2 regions of the Nocardioides sp. P4_G4 genome follow, and region 1 is predicted to be linked to the other one. Evidence: predicted binding sites of a transcription regulator. Region 1 holds the regulator's gene; the other holds the start of a gene.
The links. Region 1 encodes HrcA, which represses chaperone genes, less so after heat shock. Its sites were predicted from a motif close to TTGGCACTCGNNNNNNNCGAGTGCCAA; they were not measured.

Region 1 (3,195 bases):
CCGTGGCGCGTGAAGGTCGGGTGCGCGTCGACGTGGATCTCGACGTAGAGGTCTCCGGMAGGGCCGCCGCCGGGACCGACCTCGCCCTGGTCGCTGAGCTGCACGCGGGTGCCGTGGTCGACCCCGGCCGGGATCTTGACCGTGAGGCTGCGGCGCGACCGCACGCGACCGTCGCCCGAGCACTCGCGGCAGGGGTCGGGGATGATCTGGCCGAAGCCGCGGCAGGCCGCGCACGGGCGCAGGGTGCGGATCTCGCCCAGGAACGAGCGCTGCACCTGGGCGACCTCACCGGCGCCGCGGCAGGTCTCGCAGGTGACGGGCTTGGTGCCGGGCGAGGCGCCGTCGCCGTGGCAGGTCGAGCAGACGACCGCGGTGTCGACCTTCAGGTCCTTGGTCGTGCCGAAGGCCGCCTCCGCGAGCTCGACGTCGAGGCGGATCAGGGCGTCCTGCCCGCGGCGCATCCGCTGACGCGGACCACGACCCTGGCCACCGCCGCCGGCACCGGGGGCGCCGCCCCCGAAGAACGCGTCCATGATGTCGGTGAACGAGAAGCCCTGGCCCTGGCCGAATCCCGACGCGCCGCCACCGAAGGGGTCGCCGCCGCGGTCGTACGCCGACCGCTTCTGCGGGTCGGAGAGGACCTCGTAGGCGCGGGACACCTCCTTGAACTTCTCCTGCGTCGCCGGGTCCGGGTTGACGTCCGGGTGGAGCTGGCGGGCGAGGCCCCGGTAGGCCTTCTTGATGGCAGCCGCGTCCGCGTCACGGGAGACGCCGAGCAGCTCGTAGAGGTCCTGGGTCACTGGTGTCCTTCGTCGAGGATCCGGGAGACGTACCGTGCGACGGCGCGCACGGCAGCCATGGATCCGGGGTAGTCCATGCGGGTGGGGCCCACCACGCCGAGCGTGGCGAAGGCCTGGTCTGCGGGGCCGTAGCCGGTGGCCACGACACTGGTCGAGGAGAGTTGCGTGTAGGGCCCCTCGTGGCCGATGCGCACCGTCACCGAGTCGCCGGAGGTGGCCTCACCGAGGAGCTTGAGCAGCACCACGTGCTCCTCGAGCGCCTCGAGCAACGGCCGGACGGCGGTGTCGAAGTTGTCGCCGAAGCGCGCCAGGTTGGCCGCTCCGCCGACCGCCACCCGCTCGTCGCTGCGGTGGTCGGACATCGCCTCGGCCAGGGCCGTGACGACGTCACGGGTGAGGGCGGCCGTGTCGGGAGCGACCTCGTCGGGAAGACGTCCGAGGGCGGCCGCAGCATCGGCGATCCGCTCCCCCGCCGCCGCCCGGTTGACCCGGGTGCGCACGTCGGCGAGCTGCTCGTCGGTGAGCCCGGCACCGAGCTCGACGAGCCGCTGCTCGACCCGCCCGGTGCTGAGGATGAGGATCACCATCACCCGGGTCGGTGTCAGCGAGACGAGCTCGACGTGACGCACCGTGCTGCGCGAGAGGGTGGGGTACTGCACGATCGCGACCTGGCGGGTGAGCTGGCTCAGCAGCCGCACCGAGCGGCGTACGACGTCGTCGAGGTCGACCGCACCGTCGAGCAGGGTGGTGATCGCCCTCCGCTCGGCCGCGCTCATGGGCTTGACGCCGGTCAGCCGGTCGACGAAGAGCCGGTAGCCCTTGTCCGTCGGCACGCGCCCGGCACTGGTGTGCGGCTGGTGGATGAAGCCCTCGTCCTCCAGGGCGGCCATGTCGTTGCGCACCGTCGCCGGCGAGACGCCCAGGCTGTGACGCTCGACCAGGGCCTTGGAGCCCACGGGCTCCTCGGTCGCGACGTAGTCCTCCACGATCGCGCGGAGGACGGCGAGCCTGCGGTCCTCGACCATCGCGTCCTCCTCTCCTCGTCCGGGCCACCTGCCCTCGGGTCCTACGAGCACCGTGTCTGGCACTCGCTGAGCATGAGTGCCAAGCCTACTAGGGTCGCTCCCATGACTGACACCAGCGAGACGTCGATCGTCGAGATCGCCCCACGCGTGTGGGTGGCGCACCACGAGTGGATGCACGTCAACATCACCCTGGTGGGTGGCTCCGACGGTCTCGTCATGATCGACACGCACGGCTCGGCACGCGCCGCGCGCGAGGTCTCCGACGTCGTACGGCGTCTCGGCGCCGGTCCGGTGACGGCACTCGTCAACACCCACGACCACTGGGACCACTGGTTCGGCAACGACGTGATGGTGTCCGACGTCGGCGAGGTGCCGATCCACGCCACCGAGTTCGCGGTCGAGCAGATGGAGCGGGCCGGAGCGCGGCCCGATCCCGGACAGTTCCGCGGGCGGCCCCGGGAGGAGGAGATCCTCGCCACGGCGCTGCGACCCGCCACCCGCGCCTTCTCCTCGGCCATCGTCCTCGACCTCGGCGACCGGGCGGTCGAGCTGATCCACCCGGGACGCGGCCACACGGCCGGCGACCTGGTGGTGCGCGTGCCGGACGCCGACGTGATGGTCGCCGGCGACCTCGTCGAGGAGTCCGACAAGCCCTTCATCGGCGACGACTCGTTCCCGCTGGAGTGGCCGCTCACCCTCGACCTGGTGCTGGGGCTGACGACGGACGACACCGTGGTGGTCCCCGGGCACGGGCGCGTCGTGGACAAGGACTACGTGCAGGAGCAGCGCACCGAGCTCGGCATCATCGCCGAGACGATCCGCGACCTCGCCGGCCGGGGCATCCCCGTCGGCCGCGCCCTCGATGAGGGCGAGTGGCCGTGGGACGAGAAGCTGCTCACCTCGGCGGTGCGGCTCGGCTACGAGCACCTGCCCCGGAGCCAGAAGCGCCTTCCGCTCATCTGAACCTCTGTAGGGGGGTGTACGGGCGACCCGGACCTGGCGTAGGAACGACGCATGACCGAATCCAGCGATCTCCCCCAGGCCAGCGCGACCACCAGCGAGGCCGATGCCGACCACGAGGGCGGCAGCAAGTCCCCCGACGAGCAGCAGCTCGCGGGTGTCTCCGACGACCAGCTCCCCGAGGACCTCCAGCCGGGCGAGGACAACCCGCTCGCGGAGCCCCTCGACCCCGACGACGAGGCGACCAAGGACGCGGACGAGCTCGGCATGGACGACACGCAGGACGACACGACCGGCACCTACGAGTCCTCGGGCGAGACCCCCAGCACCGAGACGTCCGGCAGCGGGGACGACGAGACCGACCCAGAGTCCGTCAGCGGCGACGGTGCCCAGGGTGCCGGCATCACCGG
Region 2 (5,470 bases), on a different contig from region 1:
GGGGGCCACGACCTCGCCCGCCTCGTCCAGCGGACAGGCCCCGGCGGTGAACACCAGCTCGCCCACGCGGGAGGCGTAGGCGTACGGCGCGGAGTCGGCGAGGGTCGGGGACCGGAGCAGCTCGACGGGGCTCATGGCGGCACTCTGCCACCCTCCTGGCCCGTGCGGCGGAGACGGAACAAGGCCCCCACCCGGAGGTGAGGGCCTTGCTGGTGACGCTGGTGGAGCTGGTGGAGCTGGTGGAGCTGGGTGGAGCGGTGGGTCCGATCGTCAGATCAGAAGTCCATGCCGCCCATGCCACCCATGTCGCCACCGCCGCCGCCCATGGCGGGAGCCTTCTCGGGCTTGTCGGCCACGACGGCCTCGGTGGTGAGGAACAGCGCCGCGATGGAGGCGGCGTTCTGCAGGGCCGAGCGGGTCACCTTGGCGGGGTCGATGATGCCCTCGGCGATCATGTCGACGTAGTCGCCGGTGGCCGCGTTGAGGCCGTGGCCCGGGGTCAGGTTGCGCACCTTCTCCGAGACGACGCCACCCTCGAGACCGGCGTTGATCGCGATCTGCTTGAGCGGGGCCTCGATGGCGACCTTGACGATGTTGGCGCCGGTGGCCTCGTCACCCGACAGGTCGAGCTTGCCGAAGGCCTCGGTGCCGGCCTGGACGAGCGCGACGCCGCCGCCGGCGACGATGCCCTCCTCGACCGCAGCCTTGGCGTTGCGGACAGCGTCCTCGATGCGGTGCTTGCGCTCCTTGAGCTCGACCTCGGTGGCCGCGCCGACCTTGATCACCGCGACACCGCCGGCCAGCTTGGCCAGGCGCTCCTGCAGCTTCTCGCGGTCGTAGTCGGAGTCCGACTTCTCGATCTCGGCGCGGATCTGGTTGACCCGTCCCTCGATCTGGCCCTGGTCGCCGGCGCCCTCGACGATGGTGGTCTCGTCCTTGGTGATGACGACCTTGCGGGCCTGGCCGAGGAGCTCGATGCCGGCCGACTCGAGCTTGAGGCCGACCTCCTCGGAGATGACCTGGCCACCGGTGAGGATGGCGATGTCCTGGAGCATGGCCTTGCGGCGGTCACCGAAGCCGGGGGCCTTGACGGCCACGGACTTGAAGGTGCCCTTGATCTTGTTGACGACCAGGGTCGACAGCGCCTCGCCGTCGACGTCCTCGGCGATGATCAGCAGCGGCTTGCCGGACTGCATGACCTTCTCCAGCAGCGGGAGGAGGTCCTTGACCGTGGAGACCTTGGAGTTGGCGATGAGGATGTAGGGGTCCTCCAGCACCGCCTCCATGCGCTCGAGGTCGGTGGCGAAGTAGGCCGAGATGTAGCCCTTGTCGAAGCGCATGCCCTCGGTCAGCTCGAGGTCGATGCCGAAGGTGTTCGACTCCTCGACGGTGATGACGCCTTCCTTGCCGACCTTGTCCATCGCCTCGGCGATGGCGTCACCGACGGTGGTGTCGCCACCGGCGGAGATGGTGGCCGTGGCCGCGATCTGCTCGCGGGTCTCGACCTCCTTGGCCATGGAGAGCAGCTGCTCGGAGACCGCGGTCACCGCAGCCTCGATGCCGCGCTTGAGGCCCATCGGGTTGGCGCCGGCCGCGACGTTGCGCAGGCCCTCGCGGACCATGGCCTGGGCCAGGACGGTGGCCGTCGTCGTGCCGTCACCGGCGACGTCGTCGGTCTTCTTGGCGACCTCCTTGACCAGCTCGGCGCCGATCTTCTCGTAGGGGTCCTCGAGCTCGATCTCCTTGGCGATCGAGACACCGTCGTTGGTGATCGTGGGGGCGCCCCACTTCTTCTCCAGCACGACGTTGCGGCCCTTGGGGCCCAGGGTCACCTTGACCGCGTCGGCGAGGGTGTTCATACCCCGCTCGAGGCCGCGGCGGGCTTCCTCGTTGAAAGCAATCAGCTTGGCCATAACTCAGCGATTTCCTTCGGAATGAGTCTGTGGTGTGTGGCGTCGGTGGGCTGCCCGCGACGGACGACCCGCACGGCTCGACGGACCATTCCCGTCGACGCACGGACCTCAGCGTCACCGATGCCGAGTTGTCACTCTCCTGATGAGAGTGCCAGCGTCATGTTTAGCACTCGGCCCCGTCGAGTGCAAACGATCTCGTGCGACGGTGGACCCGCCTCAGGGGCCGACGCGGACGGTCGGCTCGTGCTCCACGGGGAAGTTCACCGAGGACGCGATGAAGCAGGCCTCGCCCGCCTCCCGGTGGATGCGCAGGGCGGTCTCGACCTGCGAGGAGTCGGCCACTGTCACCACCGGCCGCAGCAGGACGCGGGTGAAGTGGCCACCGATCCCGTGCTGCGCCATGGTGCCGACGGGTGAGTCGGCGTACGCCGTGACGACGACGCCGTGGGTGACCGCCATGTGGAGGTAGGACAGCAGGTGGCACTGCGCGAGCGCGGCGACGAGCAGCTCCTCGGGGTTCCACCGGGCGGCGTCGCCACGGAAGGTCGGGTCCGCCGACCCCTCGAGCTCAGGCTTGCCGGACGCCCGCAGCACGACGTCGCGGGCGTAGTCGCGGTAGCCGCTGGTGCCGCTGCCGCGATTGCCCCTCCACTCCAGGTCCAGCGCGTAGGTGTGGTCCATGCGGCTCAGCCCAGCCGGGCGACGACGAGGTCGGCAAAGGGGGCAGCGTTGGCGGGCAGCACGTCGAGGTAGAGCCCGGGCTCGGTGACCTCGAGCTCACTCACGCACCACTGCCCCTCGTGGTGGAGCAGGTCGACGCGTCCGTAGTCGAGCGGCCGGCCGGTGAAGTCGGCGGCCGCCAGCATCGCGGCGGTGGCGAGCTCCGCCAGCTCGGGCCGCAGCGCCACCGGGGCGGACTCCCCGCCGAAGTGCTCGTGGACCCGGATCTCGTCGCCGCCCGGCACCTTGTCGACCTGGGAGACGGCCACGCCGTCGAGGACGAAGACCGAGGTCTCCCCCACCGTGCGCACGGACTCGACGAGCGGCTGGGCGATCCAGGGGCCGCGGGCCATCGGCAGCTCGGGATGGTCGACGAAGTCGCGGCCGAGCCGCTCGTCGTCCGGGTCGTCGACCACGAGGACGCCGGCCCCGCCGGCACCCACCCGCGGCTTGACGACGGTGCGGCCGAAGCGGCGTACGGCGTCCGCGAGGGCGTCCCGGTCGTCGGCGGTGACGGTGGGCACCACCGGGACCCCGGAGAGCCGGGTCAGGTAGGCCTTGTCGACGTTCCAGCCGAAGACGTCGGCACCGTTGAGCAGCCGGGACTGCTCCAGCGAGCGCGCCCAGTCGAGGAACTCCCCGGGCCGGTCGATGTAGTCCCACGTCGACCGCACGGCGACGAGGTCGGCGCCGGCCCAGTCGACGTCCGCGTCGTCCCAGACCGCCCAGCGGGCCTCGACACCCCGCTCGGCGAGGGCCGACTCGAGGGCAGGTCCGCCCGGCTCACCGGCCGGCCAGTCGGAGCTGGTGGCGAGCAGCATGGTCATCGGGTCTCCTTCGGGTCGGCCGCGGGGTCCGGCGAGGTGCCGTGGAAGTGCCCCGAGCTGGTGTCGCGGTTGGTCCCCTCGCGGTTGTCACCCTTCTCGATGACGACGAGGTTGTGGTAGCAGTGCACGGCCCGCACGTGCGTGTCGGTGTAGCTCGGCTCGTAGCCCTCCACGAGGAGCTCCTCGTGGTTGAGGCCGTCCACGAGGTCCTTCACCATGTCCATCGACGTGCCAGACGCGCGCGGGTCGAGCTGACCACCCCACGCCGGCCAGTACGACGTCTGGGTGTCCTCGATGCAGTAGATCGCCCCGTCCGGGAGCAACGGGAAGACGATCGCGAAGGTCTCCCGCACGTGGGCCGGCACGTGGCTGCCGTCGTCGACCACCACCAGCGGCACCCCCCGCTCGGCGAAGATCCGCCGGAAGACGTCGGGGTCCGTCTGGTCGCCCCGGTAGGTCACGATCGGGCCCTGGTCGATGAACGACTTGTCCTCGATGTCCAGGCCCACGATCGTGGCCCGGGGGAAGAACCAGCGCCACATCTTCAGCGAGGCACCGCTGCGCTTGCGCCGGGTGTAGCCGCCCACGCCGATCTCCAGCAGCGTGAACTCGCGGCGACGCAGGTGCTCGAGGTGCCGCTCGTAGTGCGGGGTGTAGCGGTGCACGCCCCACTTGTCGGTGCCGAACTCCTCGGCGAGCTCGGTCAGGCTCATCGCCCGCAGCCGCTGCCGCCGCTCACGGCGGCGCTGCTGGGGCGTCGGCTCGGCGGGGGGCACGACGGGCCCGGCGGCACCACCGCCCACGCGGCGGCGCACGGCGGAGACGACCTGGCGCGGGGAGAGGGAGACCACGACGGAACCCTAACGACCCGCTCCCCCGCTCAGCCGCCCAGCAGGAGCGAGAGCGCGATCGCCGTCATCACCAGGGCGATCAGGCCGTCGAGCACCCGCCACGCAGCGGGCCGGGCGAAGAGCGGAGCGAGCCGGCGCGCGCCGTACGCCAGGCCGAAGAACCACAGGAAGCTGCCGAGGACGGCCCCCAGGGCGAAGGCCCAGCGGCCGTCGTCGCCGTGCTGGTTGGCGAGGGAGCCGAGCAGCAGCACGGTGTCGAGATAGACGTGCGGGTTGAGGAAGGTCAGTGCCGCTGCGGTGGTCAGCACCGGTCGGAGCCCGACCCGCGCGCCGCCTGTCGCCGCGTGCAGCTCGCCGGGGCGCACGGCCCGCCGCAGCGCGAGCACGGCGTAGGCGAGGAGGAACGCCGCCCCGGCCCACCGCACCACGTCGAGCACCACCGGCGACCGCTCCACGAGCCTGCCGATGCCGGTCACCCCCGCGACGATCAGCACCGCGTCGGCGACGGAGCACAGGAGCGCGACCGCCCCCACGTGCTCGCGGCGGATCCCCTGCCGCAGCACGAACGCGTTCTGCGCGCCGATGGCGACGATGAGGGACAGCCCGGCGAGCAGGCCGGCGAGGGCGGTGGTGAGCACGGGCCGAGGCTAGAGGTCCAGCCCACGCCCATTTAATATAAGTGTGTTGATAAACTTTAGGTAGCATGCGAAGCACGCACCGCGGTGGGAATCACGCACCACGGTGGGAATCAGCGCAGCAGAGGAAGCACGCGCATCTTCGGAAGTACAGGGGGCAGCACCATGGAGGTCGTCGTCGTCGAGGTCCCGGAGCTCGGGAACCACGCACACCTGGTCCACGACGGGCGCCACGCCCTGGTCGTGGACCCGCCGCGGGACGTCCGCCCGCTCGAGCTGGCCGCGGAGGAGGCCGGCGTCCGCATCACTGCCGTCGCCGACACCCACGTGCACAACGACTACGTCTCGGGCGGTCCGGGCCTGGCCCGGCGCCACGGCGCGGAGTACTGGCTCTCGGCCGACGAGCGCGTGCACGTCGACCGCACCGGGGTGCGCGGCGGCGACATCCTCGGGGTCGGCGACCTGGTGGTCCAGGTGCTCTCGACCCCGGGCCACACGCTGCACCACCAGTCCTTCCTGGTGAC

Region 2: a site for HrcA is predicted at 2,077-2,103, ahead of groL (chaperonin GroEL). Genes of this name have one in related genera too.

The regions. Positions count from the first base shown of each region.
Region 1 is NZ_JBFUKA010000048.1:18-3,212, reverse strand. It holds gene dnaJ (molecular chaperone DnaJ) at 1-800, opposite strand, end outside; gene hrcA (heat-inducible transcriptional repressor HrcA) at 797-1,825, opposite strand; gene AC1DQF_RS12455 (MBL fold metallo-hydrolase) at 1,928-2,788, shown strand; gene AC1DQF_RS12450 (hypothetical protein) at 2,840-3,195, shown strand, end outside.
Region 2 is NZ_JBFUKA010000005.1:38,735-44,204, reverse strand. It holds gene AC1DQF_RS02205 (RidA family protein) at 1-135, opposite strand, end outside; gene groL (chaperonin GroEL) at 276-1,913, opposite strand; gene AC1DQF_RS02195 (OsmC family protein) at 2,130-2,594, opposite strand; gene AC1DQF_RS02190 (ATP-grasp domain-containing protein) at 2,600-3,460, opposite strand; gene AC1DQF_RS02185 (hypothetical protein) at 3,457-4,311, opposite strand; gene AC1DQF_RS02180 (LysE/ArgO family amino acid transporter) at 4,341-4,949, opposite strand; gene AC1DQF_RS02175 (rhodanese-like domain-containing protein) at 5,112-5,470, shown strand, end outside.